Regions from separate parts of the Actinomadura decatromicini genome, predicted to be linked through region 4. Evidence: riboswitches for the same ligand, from Rfam matches in the RefSeq annotation. Region 4 holds a riboswitch; each other region holds the start of a gene.

Region 1 (4,201 bases), 120 kb from region 4:
TCGGCACGTTCTACTTCCAGCACGCGCGCGGCTACGGCGCCCTGCGCACCGGCCTGCTGTTCCTGCCGGTCGCGGCGGCGACGATGCTCGGCGCCGACCTCACCGGCCGCGCCATCGCCCGGACGGGCGCGCGCCCGCTCGCCGTCGTCGGGCCGCTCGTCGCCGCCGCCGGGATGGCGCTCCCCGCCCTGTCGATGCACCCGGCGACCGTCGTGGCCGGGACGGCGATCGCGGGCGCCGGGACCGGCGCGATGTTCGTCGTCGCGTCCGCGACCGCGCTGGGTCGGGTCGCCCCGCACGAGTCCGGCATCGCGTCCGGCATCGTCAGCACGTTCCACGAGTTCGGCGCGTCCATCGGGGCCGCCGTCATCTCCAGCGTCGCCGCCGCCAGCCTCGTCGGCGACACGCTCGACGGCTTCACGGACGGGTTCGTCCTCGCCGCGATCGTCGCCGCCGTCACAGCGGCCGCCGCGGCCGCACTGACCCCCGGACGTCCGACCTCCTACAACGTGTAGGGCATACTTCCCGAGTCGGACAAGCGGCTGGAGAGTATGGATGACCACGCACAACGGGCACGAGTCGCACCAGAGCGGCACGCACGGGCACGACCACCACGCGCACGACGATCACGGGCATGCCGGGGCGGTCTCCTGGACGATGGCCGCGCAGGCGACGTTGCACTGCCTCACCGGATGCGCGATCGGCGAGGTGCTCGGCATGGTCATCGGGACGGCGTTCGGCTGGTCGAACGCGGCCACGATCGTCCTCGCCGTGATCCTCGCGTTCGTGTTCGGCTACGCGCTGACCATGCGCGGAGTGCTGAAGGCCGGGCTTTCGTTGCGGGCGGCGTTCAAGGTCGCGCTGGCCGCCGACACGGTGTCGATCGCGATCATGGAGGTGCTGGACAACGCGACCATGGTGCTGATCCCCGGCGCCATGCACGCGGGGCTGGCGGACGCGACGTTCTGGGGCGCGCTTGCCATCGCGTTCGTCGTCGCGTTCGTCCTCACGACCCCGGTGAACCGCTGGATGATCGGCAAGGGGAAGGGGCACGCGGTCGTCCACCAGTACCACCACTGACGGCTTCCAAGGCGGCGCCGGGTTCTCCGGCACAATGTGGGGAACGGAGGTGTCTCGCATGGCAGGACTGGGTGGATCGCTTGAGCGCTCCATCATGGACGTGCTGTGGGAGGCGCCCGGCCCGCTGCGGGTCCGCGAACTGCTGGCGGAACTGAACGAGAACGCCGACAGGACGCTCGCGTACAACACCGTCCAGACCGTGGCCGAGCGGCTGGCCCAGAAGGGGCTGCTGCGGCGCACGCGGGACGGGCTGGCCTTCCGCTATTCGCCGACCCGCGCCCGGGAGGAGTACGCGGTCGAGTTGATGCTCGACGCGCTCACCGAGTCCGCCGACCACGGGAGCATCCTCACCCGGTTCGCCGAGAGCGTCCCGCCGGAGGACGCGCGCCACCTGCTGGACGCCCTGCGCCGCCGCGCCTCCGGCGCCGAAGGGGAATGACGGCGTGGTCTACCTCGTCCTCGGGCTGATCGCCACCGCCGTGCTGCTCGGCTGCGCGGCGGGGCCGGTGCTCGACCGGCTGGGACGGCCCGCCGCGCATCCGGGGACCGCCGTCGCCTGCTGGGTCGGGGCCGTGACCGGCACCTTCATCGCCTGCGCCGGGGTCGTCGCGGCGGCGCTGCTGTCGCCGCCCGCGCCCGGCCACGGCCTGCTGGAATGGCTGCGCGACTGCCTGCCGCACCACGGCGGGAAGGCGATCGCCACGGCGGCGGGCGCGACCCTGGTCCTGCTCGCGGCGTGCGGGTTCCGGGTCGCGCGCGGCCTGCCCCGGCTGCGGCGCGCGGTGCGGCACCGGCGGCGGCACCGCGAGATGCTCCGGCTCGTCGCGCGGGAGGACGAGCGGCACGGCGACGTCCTCGTCCTCGACCATCCGGTCCCGGTGGCCTACTCGCTGCCCGACCGGCGGCGCGCGATCGTGGTCAGCACCGGGACGCGGGACGCCCTCACGCCGGAGGAGTTCGACGCGGTCCTCGTCCACGAGCGGGCCCACCTGCGGCAGCGGCACCACGCGCTGCTGCTCATGCTCGACCTGGCGCACGCCGTCCTGCCCTGGCCGCCCACCATCCGGCGGGCGAAGCGGACCCTTCCGCTGCTGCTGGAGATGGCCGCCGACGACGCGGCGGCACGGGCCTGCGGAGGACGGACGCTCGTCGGCGCGCTGCGGCGGCTCGCGGCGGCGCCCGGGGTGGCGTCCGGGGTGGCGTCCGGGGTGGCCGGGGCGCTCGGCGCCGCGAGCCCGGACGCCGGGGCGCTGGCGGAGCGGGTGCTGCGGCTGGAGAGCGCGGGGACGGGCGGGCCGCGCCGGGCCGGGCGGGCGGCCGCGTCCGCCTTCGCCGCGTCCGCCTTCGCCGCGCTCGCCGTCGCCGCCCCGCTGGCCGTCGCCGCCGCGACGATCACCGAGCTGACCCACCTCTGCTGAATTGTCGGATCTGCCGCTTGGGTGGCGAGATGAGGTCGTTATCTCCTACGCTGCGTCGGAGGCCGTCGCGGCGCGTCCCCGCCGGGGACGGTGGCGGCCGTGCCGAATCTCGCGGGCCCCGCGCGGCCCGCGGAACCGGGGAACCGTTTCTCCACCTGGGGTGAATCCGCTCCCGTGAGCGGTAGGGCGACTCCGGCCCGAACCCGGCAGCTCACCCGGTAGGCGGTACAGGAGAGGACACCACCGCATGCAGCGTCGCGCTGCCGATTCCGGAACGTCTGCCCGCCGAAGGATCGCCGCGGGCACGGCGTGGACGGCGTCCATCGCCCTCGCCGTGAGCCTCGCGGCTCCCCCGGCGGCGGTCGCCGAGCCGAAGCCGACCCGCAAGGAGCTGACCGCCCAGCAGAAGAAGCTCGCCGACGACGCGGAAAAGCTCAGCGAGCAGTACAACGGGCTGCGGGTCCGGCTCCAGCAGGCGCAGCGCGCCGCCAGGGTCGCCGAGGGCAACGCGGCGCGGCAGAAGAAGGCGCTGGACGAGGCGCGGGCGCGGATCGTCCAGCTCGCCGCCGACAGCTACAAGAACGGTCCGGCGGACCCGGCGGTCGCGTTCGCCTCGTCCGGCGACCCGCAGGCCGTGCTGGACCAGTCGGCCACCCTCAACTACTTCGCCCGCCAGGACGGCGCCCGCATCGCCCAGCTCCTCCAGATGATGCAGGCGGCGGAGCGCGCCCGGAAGTCGGCCGAGGCGCGGGCCAAGCAGGTCCGCGAACTCACCGAGGAAGCGAGGAAGAAGCGCAAGGACCTGCAGGCCAGGCTGAAGAAGGTCGAAGCGAAACTGGGGGTGGGGCCGGGGGCGCGCACGGGCGCGGGTCCGGCCGTGAACGTCGCTCCCGGCGGTGCTTCGGCGAAGGCCATGGCCGCGGTCGCGGCGGCGCTGAGCCAGCGCGGCGTCCCGTACTCGTGGGGCGGGGGCAGCGCGTCCGGGCCGACCTACGGCACCGCGCAGGGCGCCAACATCAAGGGCTTCGACTGCTCCGGGCTGACGCTCTACGCCTACGCCCAGGTCGGCATCAGCCTCCCCCACTACACCGGTGCCCAGTTCACCGCCGGAACCCGCGTCTCGCAGAGCCAGCTCAAGCCCGGCGACCTGGTGTTCTTCTACAGCGACCTGCACCACATGGGCCTCTACATCGGCAACGGGGACATGGTGCACGCGCCGCAGACCGGCGACGTCGTGAAGATCGCCCCGATCGCCGGCCGGCCGTTCGCGGGCGGCGTCCGGGTGGCCTAACTCGGTCGCTCGCCCTTCACCGGGGTGACCTTGTGCAGGCCGAGGGCCCGGGACAGCAGCCGGTCGCGCGTCCGCAACGGGAGGCGGGCGAGCAGGCCGAGCAGCCGCGTGTCCGGTCCGACGGTGTAGCGGGGCCTCGGCCTGCCCGCGGTCAGCGCGCGGACGACGGCCGCCGCGACGACCGACGGCGGCGCCGCCTTCGCCCGCGCCATCGAGGCGTTGACCGCGTCGAGCTGCCCCCGGTACATCGCGACCCGCTCGGGCGGCAGCCCGGCGGCCGTCGCCTCGGTGGCGGCGGCGGCCTTGGCGAAGATCGCGGTGTCCGTGAGCCCTGGTTCGACCACGACGACGCGGACGCCCCAGTGCGCCAGCTCCAGGCGCAGGGCGTCCGACATCGAGGCGAGCGCCGCCT
Region 2 (4,201 bases), on a different contig from region 4:
CCACGACTGGTCGCACAGCACCGGACGCGCGATGGCCGCCAACCTGGTCGCCGCCGCCTCGGCGCTCGCCGCGAACCCGATCCCGGCCCCGCCGTCCTGACCCTGCCCGGGTGACCAGGGCGGAGCGGCGCATCCGGCTGGCGATGCACGCGGGGTTCTTCCTGCTGCTCGCCGCGTCGGCGTCCCGGCTGGCGGTCAGGCACGGGCTGGACGGTGCGACGCCCGCGCTGCTCGCGCTGAGCGGGGTCCTCGGCGCCGGCTACGCGCTGGGCGCCGTCCGCTGGGACGCGCTCGGCCGCCGGGGCCGCCTCGGCTGGCTCGCCGCCGTGCTCGTGTGCTGGCTCGCCCTGGTCGCCGCCGCGCCGAGCTTCGCCTGGTGCGCCGTCCCGCTGTTCTTCGCCGCGCTGCGGCTGCTGTCGCCGCGCGCCGCCGTCGCCGCCGTCGTGGTGATCACCGGCGCGGTGATCTTCGCGGCCGTCTACCTGACCGACCCGTTCGACCCGAGCCTCGTGCTCGCCCCGATCGCGGTCGCCGGGATGGCGGCCGTGATCCTCCTGGAGTTGCAGCGGCTCGTCGACGACCTGGTCCGCACCCGCGGCGAGCTGGCCGACACGCAGCGGGCGGCCGGGGTGCTGGCGGAGCGCGAGCGGCTGGCCCGCGAGATCCACGACACGCTCGCGCAGGGCCTCACCAGCCTCGGGATCCTGCTCCAGGCGGCCGACCGGCAGTGGGACGCCGCGCCGGAGGCGGCCCGCAGCCAGCTGCGCCGGGCCGCCGACGTCGCCGCCGCGAACCTCGACGAGGCGCGCCATTTCGTCCGGGCGCTGGCCCCGCCCGCGCTGGCGTCCGGGTCCCTGCCCGCCGCGCTCGCGGAGCTGGCCGACGCGGAGGCCGGAGACCCGCGGGTACGGTTCCGGACGGCGGGGGACGAGTACCCCGTGGACGTCCAGGTGCAGGCGGCGCTGCTCCGCGTCGCGCAGGGAGCCGTCGCCAACGCGCGCGAGCACGCCGCCGCGACGGCGGTGACGCTCACGCTGACCTACCTGGACGACGCCGTGTCCCTGGACGTGGCCGACGACGGCTCCGGCTTCGACCCCGCCGCCGTCGCGTCCGCCCCCGGACGCGGATACGGGCTCCGGGCCATGCGGGACCGGATGGCCGAAGTCGGCGGCGCCCTCGCGGTCGAGAGCGCTCCGGGCGCCGGAACCGTCGTCGCCGCGACGGCCCCGCGCCGCGCGGCACGGCCGTCGAGCCCGGAGGAGCGAGGATGAGCGTGGTCCGGGTGACGATCGTGGACGACCACCCCGTCGTGCGGGCCGGGCTGCGCGCCCTGTTCGGCGGAGAGCCGGACATCGAGGTGGTCGCGGAGGCGGCGGACGGTGAGGAGGCGGTCCGGCGGGTGGGGCTCGTGCCGACCGACGTCGTCCTGATGGACCTCCAGCTCGGCGGGGGGATCGACGGCGTCGAGGCGACCCGGCGGATCCTCGCGCTGCCGGACCCGCCGCGCGTCCTCGTCCTCACCACCTACGACTCCGACGCCGACGTCTCCCGCGCGATCGCGGTCGGCGCGGCGGGCTACCTGCTCAAGGCGGGCCCGCCGGACGAGCTGTTCCAGGGCATCCGCACGGCCGCGCGCGGCGAGACGGCGCTGTCGCCGGAGGTCGCGACCCGCCTCGCGGACCGGCTGCGCGAACCCGCGCCCGCGCTCAGCCCACGGGAGATCGAGATCCTCGAACTGCTGGCCGAGGGCCTGTCCAACCAGCGGATCGCGCGCCGCCTGCTGATCAGCGAGGCCACCGTCAAGACGCACCTGGTGCACATCTTCGCCAAGCTCGGCGTCGGCACCCGCACGGCCGCCGTCGCCGCGGCCGTCGAGCGGCGCCTCATCCGCCTCCCCGGCTGAGACGGCCCGGCGGGTCCGCGGGCTCGATGGCGACGCGTGACGGCGCCTTCTTCCTCCTCACACGCTTCCTCCTCCACGGTCGCCGCGCGACGTCCGGCTCCCATCGGACGATCGGCGGGACGTGCCGCGCCGTCCGGTTGACGCCCGCGTCAACCGATCGGTTGATTTCGCCGGACCCGCCGCCTGAGAACGACCCGTCGAAAGCCCTTGTCCCGCCGGGGAATTCGGGAGGGCAGGCCGCGCCGCACGCATAATCTATTTGCCGTTCCGAGTTGCCGTCGCCGTTTTCCGCTGCCTATTCTCCGCTGCACCGGTCGAAGTCCGGCCGGACGCCGAATCCCCCGAAAGGGGAGCCGGGGACCCAGGTTCCTCCGGGGTGAATCCGCTGGCCGCCAGCGGTAGGGCCGTCTCCTGGCCCGAACCCGTCAGCTAACCCGGCAGGCGGAAAAGGAGAGGTGGACGCCAGTGCGAACGGGCATCCGGAAAATGATCGGAAAGCGTAGGCGGGGCAGAATGCTGCTGATGGTCCTGGTGATCGCCGGGGGCGTCGCCGTCCCGCTGGCCGTGACCGCGGGAACGGCGAGCGCGCCCGAGGCGGAGCGACCCGCCGAGGCCGCCGCAGCGCCGATGACGCGGACCGAGAAGAAGGTGACGGCCCCGGCGTCCCGCCCTTACGGGGTGGACGTCTCGCATCACGACAAGGGGTTCGACTGGAGCCAGAAGAAGCTCTCGTTCGGCATCGTCAAGGCCACCGAGGGCGTCGAGCACAAGGACTCGACCTTCGACCGCAACTGGGCGGAGATCCAGGAGAACGGGCTGGTCAGGGGCGCCTACCATTACGGCCGTCCCGGCAACGACCCGGTGCGGGAGGCCGACCACTACCTCAAGACGGTGACGTCCGCCGGACTGCGTTCGGGCGACCTGCTCGTCCTCGACCTGGAGACCACGGACGGCCGCTCCAAGAGCGAAGTGAACGACTGGGCCAAGCGCTGGCTGGAGCGCGTTCAGCAGAAGACCGGCGTCAAGCCGCTCTTCTACAGTTCGTGGTCGTTCGCGAAGGAATACGGCAAGGGCCTCGGCCTATATCCGCTGTGGGTCGCGCATTACGGAAAGGCGCGCGGACGGGTCGCCGCCCCTACGCCGTGGAAGCAGTGGGCCATTCATCAGTATGCGTCCACCGACCACGACCACAACGTGTCCCGGCTTTCCGCGGACGGGCTCCGGCAACTCGGCTACGACCCTTCGGCGCGGAGTTCCGGCTGACCGGCGTCCTACGGAATTCCCGCGCAGGTCTCGCGGATGACGTGGCGGGCGTTGGCCGAGATGACGTGATTGGTGGCCCGGTAGTAGGGGAGCTGGATGAGGGCCATCGACAGCGCTCGGCCGCGCCCGCGCGTCCAGGCGGCGTCGTCCAGGCCGACCTCGTCGCGGAAGACCCGCCTCGCCGGGGCGGGGAGCAGGTTCCACGCGGGGATCAGGTCGCAGGCGGGGTCGCCGACCCCGCCGGTCGAGAAGTCCAGGACGGCCGTGAGCCTGCCCCGCGCGACGAGCAGGTTGCTGGGCATGAGGTCGGCGTGCACCCACTGCGGGGCGTCGCTCCACGGTGGGGCGGCGAGCGCGGCCTCCCAGGTCGCGAGGGCGGCGTCGGCGTCGAAGGGCTCGTCGGTGCGGCGCAGGTCCTCGATCGCGTCGCGCGTGGCGGCGTCGAGGTCCGCCAGCGGGCCGCCGCGATGGGCGGTCGGCGCGCCGGCGGCGCCGACCCGCCGCAGCGCCGTGACGAACGCCGCCAGGTCGCGCGCCAGCGGTTCGGCCTCGGTGAGACGGCCCTCGACCGGGGTCTCCCCGGGGATCCACCGGTGGACCGACCAGGCGAACGGATACCCGCCGGCGGGCCGTCCCTCCGCGACCAGGGAGGGGATCGCGACGGGCAGCGCGGGCGCGAGCCGGTCCAGCCACCGCCGCTCCCACCGCAGCGCCTTGACCCCTCCGGCCGTGAGGGGAAGCCTCACCGTCAGCGTTCCGCCGAGCCGGTAAATCGCATTGACGGTCCCACCCGAATCCAGCCTTCTCACGGGGAGATCGGCCCACTCGGGAAACTGCCCGCGGATCAGGCGCTCGACGAGATCCGCATCGATGTCCACCTCATCGTCATGCATCTTGGCCACGCGACGAGGAGATCGCCGCGACGCCGAATCCGTCAACCGACTACCGGCGAGCGCGAACGGCACGGCGTCCGGCGCGAACCACCCGACCAGACTCCGGTCGAGGCCGCGGCCGCCGAGGGCCGGACGCATGTCC
Region 3 (4,201 bases), on a different contig from region 4:
CAGAGGGCCAACTGGATCGCCTCGTAGAGGAGCGTGCATCCCGCCACCACGGGTGGGGCGACGATGTCCACGGTGTGCCCGGACACCAGTTCGCGGACGACGATGATGACGGGCAGGCCGACGACGAGCGTGTCGATGATGCGCGCCAGGAGGCGCTGCCCCGGTTCGGCGAGGGGTGCCTCCATGGGGCCCTATTCCGTGTACTCGTCGTATTCGTCGTATCCGGCCCGCTCGTCGATGACGAGGGTGCCGGCGAAGCGGTCATGGAGGGCCTGGTGCAGGGGCTGGTCCCAGATCGCCCACAGGTAGGCCATCAGCGCACCCGCCCAGACCAGCAGCATCCCGTAGGCGGCGTAGTCCCACACCATCACCGCTACGACGAGGAAGAAGAAGACACCGAGCTGGTAGCCCACATGCACGATCCCAGCGCGCCAGACGGCCTGGGTGGTGGTGAGTGGCTGTCCCCCAGGGGACTGGACGATCCCGAGCCCCATCACACGCTTCCCCAGCGTCCGCCCTGACATGGACAACTGGACGGCCTCATAGAGGAACGGCAGCACCGACAGGACACAGAAGAGGGTGAAGATGATGGGCCAGTTCCATATCCCCCCGTCGTCCTCCGTCTTGCTGCCTGGCTTGTCCAGCCCGAGCACACCGATCGTGATGGGGAGGACGAGGGCGAACCCGAAGACCGCCACGAGAGCGTTGTCGATGATCCGGGCGCCCGCGCGCCGCAGGATCGGAGCGAGCGCCAGGTCGTCCCCGTAGGAGCCGCCCCCGTACTGGTCGTGGGACGCACCGTACGACTCGTCGTACGGAGGCTGCTGTCCCCAACCCTGTTGCTGGGGCTGTTGCCATTGCTGCTGGGTCTGAGGAGGTTGTTGCCATTGCTGCTGGGGTTGCCGCTGTTGCTGAGGCTGTTGCCCTTGAGGACCTTGGTACGGAGGCGGGGGGCCATAGGACCCCTGCCCCTGCGGCGGCTGGTACGGCCCGCCACGGTCGCGGGAATCGCTCATCGGGTCAATCCTCCAGGCGAAGCAACATCCGGGTGTTGCCCAACGTATTGGGCTTGACCCGATCAAGGTCCAAGAACTCCGCAACGCCTTCGTCGTAGGAACGGAGAAGCTCCTCGTACACCTCTGGCGACACCGGGGTCCCCAGGAGTTTCTCGAAACCGTGCCGGGCGAAGAAGTCCACCTCGAAGGTAAGACAGAACAGCCTCCGCACGCCCAGTTCCCGTGCCGTCTCCAGAAGACGGGTGACGATTCGGTGGCCGATGCCGCGTCCGCCATAGGCCCCGTCGACGGCGACCGAGCGGACCTCGGCGAGGTCCTCCCACATGACGTGCAGGGCCCCGCAGCCGACCACCCGTCCCGGCGCGCCGCCCTGGACGTCCTCCGCCACCCAGAACTCCTGGACGTCCTCGTACAGCTTCACGGTGGACTTCTTCAGCATGCGTCGTCCCGAGCCGGCATACAGATCGACCAGCCTGCGTATCTCCTGGACATCGGCGGTACGGGCACGCCGGATCACGACCTCCACAATCAGGCGAGATTATCGAATGCGGGCACTTCACCGGCCTCCTGACCTGCGCTCCGCAGGCTCCCGGTGCGCGCCCACCCGGCTCGCACACGCCGGACTCCGTCGCGAAACGGCGGCGCGACCTGCGATTTCACGGGTTCTGGTTGGCATCCGAAGCGTGTTCCGTTAGTGTCCATCGCTGATGTCGGCCGTTCGCTGGACGAAGGCCGAACCGCCGAGTCCCCGGGCCGCAACCAGCGCCCCGAGGAGCCGGGGACCCACTTCCGGAGTGTTCGGGGGAGCACCCTCGGCCCGTGAGGGGTGAATCCGCAGCCGCGTGGTCCGATCCGCGCGTGCCCGCGGACGGGCTGCTCCGGCCCTAACCCGTCAGCTAACTCGGTAGGCGGACGAGGAGAGGAGATCTCAGTGGAGCCGTCGCGCCCTGCTTCCTTTCAACGATCTGCGCGTTCCCGCTCCGTGACGCCTTCCGGCGCCGCGCCGCCGTCCCGCCGCGCGGGCCGGTTCCGCGGCCGGGCGGCCGTGCTGGCCGGCGCGCTGGTGGCCCTCTCGGCGGCGCCGCACGCGATCAGCCCGCACACGATCGCCGTCGCCCACGCCGACCCCGAGCCGTCCACGAAGGAGCTCCGGGCCAAGGCGCTCAAGCTCGCCGACGACCTGGAGCGGCTCACCGAGCAGTACAACGGGCTCAAGGTGAAGCTGGCCCAGTCGCAGCGCGCCGCCAAGGTCGCCACGGAGAACGCGGAGCGGCAGGAGAAGTCGCTCCAGGGCATCCGGGAGAAGGTCGGCGCGCTGGCCGCGACCAGCTACATGCAGGGCGGTTCCGACCCCGCCGTTTCGTTCGTCGCCTCCCAGGACCCGCAGGCCGTCCTCGACCAGGCCGCCACCCTGAACTACTTCGCCAAGCAGGACAGCACGAAAGTGCTGGGTCTGATGCAGGCGATGCAGGCCGCCCAGCGCGCGCGCAAGGCCGCCGAGGCGCGCGCCCAGCAGGTGAAGCAACTGCGCACGGAACTCGACTCGCAGCGCAAGAAGGTCACCGACACCTACGAGAAGGTGCGCGGGAAGCTCGTCGACCGGGATCCGTCCCAGCTCGCCAGCCTCCCCGTCATCGGCACGGGGAAGGCCGCTCAGGCGCTGCGCTACGCGATGGGCAAGATAGGCCGCCCGTACGTGTGGGGCGCCGCGGGTCCGACGTCCTTCGACTGCTCCGGTTTGACGATGTGGGCCTACAAGCAGGTCGGCATCAACCTGCCGCACTACACGGGCAGCCAGTGGAACGCGGGCACCCATGTGTCACGCAGTGAACTGCAACCGGGCGACCTCGTCTTCTTCTACTCCGACCTCCACCACATGGGGATCTACGTCGGGGGAGGCAAGATGCTGCACGCGCCGCACACCGGCGACGTCGTGAAAATAGCCTCGATGTCCGGACGCCCCTTCGCCGGCGGCGTCCGAGTGGCCTGATTCGTCTCGGGCTCTGAGGACCACACGTCACGAGTGCGTTTCCGCATGGGCCAATGGATGTGCGTCCAAAGCATGCTTGAAGGGTTCGGCTTGCCTGTGGGGGAAGGCATGCCCGTATGAGCGCGATGGGCACGCCTGTGAACTCCGCGGGCGGGCTTTTGAACACCGTCCGCGGCGACGCCTCCTGCAGGGACCTACCTGTCAGGACGTCGACGCCGCCGCTGCGGGGTCGGACGGAATTCGTCTGGGCTCGCCGCCTTGCTTCCTGCCGACGCCCGCCGTCCCCAGGCGGGCGTCCTGGGCCGCCGCTAGATGAGCTGCCTCCGGGCCGCCCACACAACGGCCTCGATAGGGGTGTTGACCTCCAGGCGGTCGCAGATCGTCCGCAACCGGCGCCGCAAGGTCCGTGCGCTCAATTCCAGCTTGCGTGCCGCCACATCGGCGGTGACACCGCTGGCGATCTGGGCGAGCAGCCGGATCTCCTCCTCGCTCAGCCCGAAATCGTCGGTGCCACGACGTGCGAGTGTGGCCTGTTCCACTCCGTCCTCCCTCGTCCGTGGTGATGACCGCGGGGATGCAGCCGTCCGCTGCACAGGCACGGGTTGGTTCTCGATCTCTGTACGCGCGTTGGGTTGCCGGGTCCGGAGCCCTCCGGACTCAGATCATCGGGTTCCTTTGCTGTCTGGCGCGCTTGGCCGGAGGTGGCCGCATGGCCGATTGCGGGCTCGTTCGGGGGAACTCCGGGTGACGATTCACTCGTTGGTCGTCTGAGGGAGACGGGATGAGATCGCCAGCCATCCGCACCCGTCCTTTCTCGTCGGACTCGCCTGATCTCGCCGCGGACGAAGATCATGAATCGTTTCAAGCTACGCTTCGGCTCGGAACGCTAGGCGGCCGGATCCGGCCCGTCAAGCGCTGGTTCAGTGCACTGTGTGCGCGAATCGTCACTATGCGTGGTCGAGTATTCGTCCGCACGCTGTGCAAAACTCCACTACCTGGGAAAACACGCCCTGGACGGGACGAGGAGCGAGTTGCCGCAGACCAGTATTCGTGAAGTCGCGAGGCGAGCTGGGGTCTCAGTTGGGACCGTTTCGAATGTCCTAAACCGGCCAGACCTCGTGGCCGAAGCTACCCGTGACCGTGTTCGGGCCGCGATCGAGGAGCTCGGATTCGTGCGGAACGAGTCCGCCCGCCG
Region 4 (4,201 bases):
CCAGCTGTTCAGGGGCGCGAAGCGCTGCTGCCCGGACCCGGCGCCGCCGCGCCCGTCGCTGACCCGGTAGGTGCCCGCGCTGTGCCACGCCATCCGGATGATGAACGGGCCGTAGTTGCCGAAGTCGGCGGGCCACCAGTCCTGCGAGGTGGTGAGCGCCTCCGCGATGTCGCGCTTCACGGCGGGCAGGTCCAGCGTCTGGAACGCCGCCCGGTAGTCGAAGTCCGCGCCGAGCGGGTTCGTCACGGCGGTGTTCTTCGCGAGGATCTTCAGGTTGAGCCGGTCCGGCCACCAGCCGCGGTTGCCGCCGCCCTGGGTCGGATGCGGGGCGCGCGTGTGCGCGACCGGGCAGCCGCCCTCGCCTGCCGCGTTCGTGTCGTAGGCGATTGTTTCCTTGTTCTCTGACATGTGTGGTTCCCTCCCAGGGCACTGCGGGGGTGGATGCAGGAACTCTCTAGGTTGCGGAGCAGGTGGGGCACAGGCCCCAGTAGATGACCTCGGCCTCGTCGATCGCGTAGCCGCTGTCGTCGGACGCGGTGAGGCACGGCGCCTCGCCGACGGCGCAGTCGGCGTCGGCGATGGCGCCGCAGGACCGGCAGACGACGTGGTGGTGGTTGTCCCCGACCCGCGACTCGTACCGGGCCACGTGGCCGGACGGCTGGATCCGCCGTACCAGCCCCGCCGCCGTCAGCGCGTGCAGCGAGTCGTAGACGGCCTGGTGGGACACCTTCGGCAGGTCGTGCCGGACGGCGCCGATGATCGAGTCCGTGTCCGCGTGCGGGTGGGCGTGGACCGCTCTCAGTACCGCCACCCGCGGACGGGTCACCCGCAGAGCCGCCCCGCGAAGGAGCCGCTCGTACTCCGAGATCGTGGTCACGCAGACAGGCTGGACCATTTTCTTGAATGAGTCAAGATTTCGCGCGAACTCGCCGTGGAACGCCGGGTACCGTGCAGGCATGCTTGCCGAACCGGCGCCGGCCCTCACCGATCTCGCGCTCGGCCTGGTCACCGTCGCGCTGGCGGCGCGGCTGGGGCGCACCGGCGCGCACCGGCACTGGCGCACGTCGTTCTGGTGGGCGGGTGCGGCGGCGCTCGCCGGGTTCGTCCACCACGGGTTCGTGAAGTACTCGGCCGCGCTGGACGGGCCGAGCTGGGCCGTGATCAGCGCGATGGTCGTCGTCGCGGTGTCCTACCTGCTGGCCGGGACGGTCGCCGAGGTGCTCGGCCCCCGCCACGGCCGGACGTTCTGGCTGCTGCGCTCGATCGGGATCGGCGCGTACGCCGTCCTCGCGGTCACCGGGCACGCGGGCGTCACCGCGCTGCTGGCCTGCGAGAGCCTGACGATGGTCTGCATCCTCGCGCTGTGGGGGCGGGCCGCCGTCCGGCGCCATCCGATGGCCGGGCCGATGATCGCCGCGCTGGCGGCGAGCGGCGCCGCGGCGGCGGCGAAGGCGATCGACCCGGACGTCACCGGCCGCGTCGGCCTGGACCCGACGTCGGTCTACCACCTCGCCCAGATCGCCGGGATGGCGCTGCTCTATCTCGCGGTCAGCGCGCCGCGTACGGAGGGGCGCGAGGCGCGCCGGGTGCCCGGCCTGCCGGACGTACCGTCCGCCCGCTGACGCCCGGCCCGGCCGGCGTCCCAGGCCGCGACCCAGTTGAACTGGGTCGATAAAGATTTTGTCGTAGTTTGCCTTCTTTTGAGGCTTTGCGTTAGCTTGTCGCTCTCAAGGCGCCCTCCAGGCGCTCTTGGCCCTCGTGTCCCACCGGACACGCGAGCCCCATCCGGCACGGCCCCCGAGGCGGGCCGGTCGCATCGGGCCACAACTCAAACGCCGCTCTTTCGCACGCGGGACACCGGGTCCCGCGTAGGGGCCCCATCGCGCCCCGGTGGATCGCAGCGGCATCGCCGAGTCCGCCTTCGCGCGGAGCCGGGGACCCACATCCTCGCACTGGGGTGAGTCGGCCTGTCCGCAGGCCGTAGGGCGACTTCCACGTCCGAACCCGTCAGCTAACCCGGCAGGCGAATTGGAAGAAGGAGCCCCCTTGAACGGCAAGCACGGCAAGAACCGTAACCCCCTGCACAAATTCCGTGACACTCTGAACACGACGCCCCGCATCATGGGCGCGGTCGTCGGTCTCGCCGCCTTCGGCGTGATCGCGGGAACCGCGCAGGCTGGGGTGTTCGACTCCGAGTCCGCGCAGTCGGCCGCCGCGGTGGCGACCGTCCCCGGCGGCAAGGCGGACGGCGGCGAGCCGGGCCGCACGTCCTCCCACCGCGGGAAGGCGGACCGGAAGAAGTCCGATTCCACGACGTCCGAGAGCAGGGCGTCCGAAAGCAGGACCACCGACTCGAAGTCCAAGCGGGACAGGGTCATCGAGCTGGCGAAGTCGTGGCGCCCCGGCACCGACGAGCGCGTCCGCTACAGCCAGACCAACAGCTACCAGGGCTACCGCACCGACTGTTCGGGATACGTCGCCATGACGCTCGGGCTCGCGAAGCCCGGCCCGAACACCGTCGGCCTGACGTCGTCGCGCTACACCGAGCGCATCACGATGTCCGAGCTGAAGAAGGGCGACCTCGTGATGGACGCCCAGGGCACCAACACCACCCGGCACGTCGTCATCTTCGAGAAGTGGGCGAACGACGACCACACGTCCTACTGGGCGTACGAGCAGCGCGGCCGGTACGGCACCGACTACCGGACGCGCGACTACGGCCTGAACGCGGGCAGCGAGTACAAGGCGTACCGTCCGAAGAACCTCTGACGCGACCGCGCCCCTATGACGAGGGCCCGGCCCGGGACGACCCCCGGCCGGGCCCTTTCCATGGCGCCTTTCCATGCCCCGCCCACCCCGAGTCGGCCAAGGGACGGGCAAGTTCCGGCCGGACGCCAGCGGTCGCCTTGCACCCCGGCACGGCCCTCCTAGAGTCCGCTGACATGGGGAGATGCTGGAAGATCACCGCCGTGGTCGCGGGCACGGCCGCCGTGGCGGCCGGGGCCGCCTGGCCCGCGGCGGCCACCGGGACGGCCACCGGGAGGACGCCGTCCGAGCCCGCCCGGAACGGCTGGAGGCTGGTCGATCAGGAGGGCTTCGACCGCCCGCTGCGCGTCGACGGGGCGCCGTGGCGCCTCGACCCGCAGGGTCCGCGCAGCCCGTGGAACGTGGACGCGTTCGACGACGACGGCGAAGCCTGGAAGAAGATCAGCGGGCCGCTGTTCGCGCGGGAGCTCGCGACGCTGAACGTGTTCCGCAAGCGCGTCGCGTTCGGCCGGAACGGGTGGCTGACCGCCGAGGTCGCCGCCGTCGACAAGGACCGCGACGGCCGTCCCGACTCGCGTCCCGGGCTGTCGACGAAGACCCTGCCGGACGGCCGCAAGGTCGGGCGGATCTCGGAGCCGAGCTGGGACGCGGGCGTCCTCATCCGCCCCACCCGCCCGCTCCCCCGCCACTACCGCGTGGAGATGACGCTGCGCGGCATCGACTTCGGCGGGAAACGGAACGGCACGTTCGACTACGACGGCCGCCACAACGGCTATACGAAGGAGCCGTGCAAGACCCGCTATCCCTGGACGTTCCAAGGCGCGCTGCCCGGCAAGAAGCGCTGCGACTACCCGGACGTGACGCGCGAGAACGGCTTCTACTACCTGACGGTCCTCGACTACGCGACCCCCGCGCCGCACGGCAACCCGGGCATCCACTTCCGCCGCAAGGTGATCATGGACGGCTACTACAGCGACGACGCGCGCTGGAAGAACGCCGGCACCTGCGACCCGAAGACCGGCCGGATCTACCGCACCTTCGACGGGACCTTCAACGGCGTGAACGCGCTGTTCCCGCGCGGCGACCTGTTCCGCGAGACGGCGAACAACAACGTCAGCAACGAGTACTACATCAAGACCAGGTGCGGAAACGTCTCGATGGACAAGCCGTACGGGCCCGGCGACCGGTTCGAGGGACATCTCACCAGCGCCGAGATCCGGCCGGAACTGCTGCCGAAGGCCGCCTACCGGTTCGCCGTGGAACGGGACCGCACCGGGTACACGCTCGAAATGAGCGGGCCGTTCCGGCACATCGGGCAGGCGACGCTGCGCGTCCACCACGACTTCGTGGAGAACGGGCGTCCGATCTGGCATTACAACCAGACGCCCGAGGAGTACGACGGGCGGTTCGACCGGCGGCTCGTCCACAAGGGGCC

The links. A riboswitch is a leader RNA that binds a small molecule or an ion and turns the genes downstream of it on or off. The one in region 4 is predicted to bind cyclic di-AMP.
Region 1: it holds a riboswitch for cyclic di-AMP, as region 4 does, so the genes downstream of both, FXF68_RS24435 (C40 family peptidase) here and FXF68_RS23870 (NlpC/P60 family protein) in region 4, are expected to answer to the same signal.
Region 2: it holds a riboswitch for cyclic di-AMP, as region 4 does, so the genes downstream of both, FXF68_RS05545 (glycoside hydrolase family 25 protein) here and FXF68_RS23870 (NlpC/P60 family protein) in region 4, are expected to answer to the same signal.
Region 3: it holds a riboswitch for cyclic di-AMP, as region 4 does, so the genes downstream of both, FXF68_RS12050 (C40 family peptidase) here and FXF68_RS23870 (NlpC/P60 family protein) in region 4, are expected to answer to the same signal.

What each region holds. Positions count from the first base shown of each region.
Region 1 covers NZ_VSRQ01000005.1:369,141-373,341, reverse strand. Annotated here, with positions in the region: gene FXF68_RS24455 (MFS transporter) at 1-515, shown strand, start outside; gene FXF68_RS24450 (DUF4396 domain-containing protein) at 556-1,080, shown strand; gene FXF68_RS24445 (BlaI/MecI/CopY family transcriptional regulator) at 1,139-1,519, shown strand; gene FXF68_RS24440 (M56 family metallopeptidase) at 1,524-2,498, shown strand; cyclic di-AMP (ydaO/yuaA leader) riboswitch at 2,589-2,739, shown strand; gene FXF68_RS24435 (C40 family peptidase) at 2,746-3,789, shown strand; gene FXF68_RS24430 (SDR family NAD(P)-dependent oxidoreductase) at 3,786-4,201, opposite strand, start outside.
Region 2 covers NZ_VSRQ01000001.1:1,358,384-1,362,584, reverse strand. Annotated here, with positions in the region: gene FXF68_RS05560 (flavodoxin family protein) at 1-100, shown strand, start outside; gene FXF68_RS05555 (sensor histidine kinase) at 111-1,271, shown strand; gene FXF68_RS05550 (response regulator) at 1,268-1,903, shown strand; cyclic di-AMP (ydaO/yuaA leader) riboswitch at 2,224-2,363, shown strand; gene FXF68_RS05545 (glycoside hydrolase family 25 protein) at 2,417-3,166, shown strand; gene FXF68_RS05540 (aminoglycoside phosphotransferase family protein) at 3,175-4,059, opposite strand.
Region 3 covers NZ_VSRQ01000002.1:925,109-929,309, reverse strand. Annotated here, with positions in the region: gene FXF68_RS43810 (RDD family protein) at 1-185, opposite strand, end outside; gene FXF68_RS44435 (RDD family protein) at 192-1,016, opposite strand; gene FXF68_RS12055 (amino-acid N-acetyltransferase) at 1,021-1,542, opposite strand; cyclic di-AMP (ydaO/yuaA leader) riboswitch at 1,745-1,943, shown strand; gene FXF68_RS12050 (C40 family peptidase) at 1,999-3,006, shown strand; gene FXF68_RS12045 (transcriptional regulator) at 3,315-3,545, opposite strand; gene FXF68_RS12040 (LacI family DNA-binding transcriptional regulator) at 4,038-4,201, shown strand, end outside.
Region 4 covers NZ_VSRQ01000005.1:246,776-250,976, reverse strand. Annotated here, with positions in the region: gene katG (catalase/peroxidase HPI) at 1-408, opposite strand, end outside; gene FXF68_RS23880 (Fur family transcriptional regulator) at 455-877, opposite strand; gene FXF68_RS23875 (DUF6962 family protein) at 957-1,622, shown strand; cyclic di-AMP (ydaO/yuaA leader) riboswitch at 1,898-2,040, shown strand; gene FXF68_RS23870 (NlpC/P60 family protein) at 2,047-2,769, shown strand; gene FXF68_RS23865 (hypothetical protein) at 2,943-4,201, shown strand, end outside.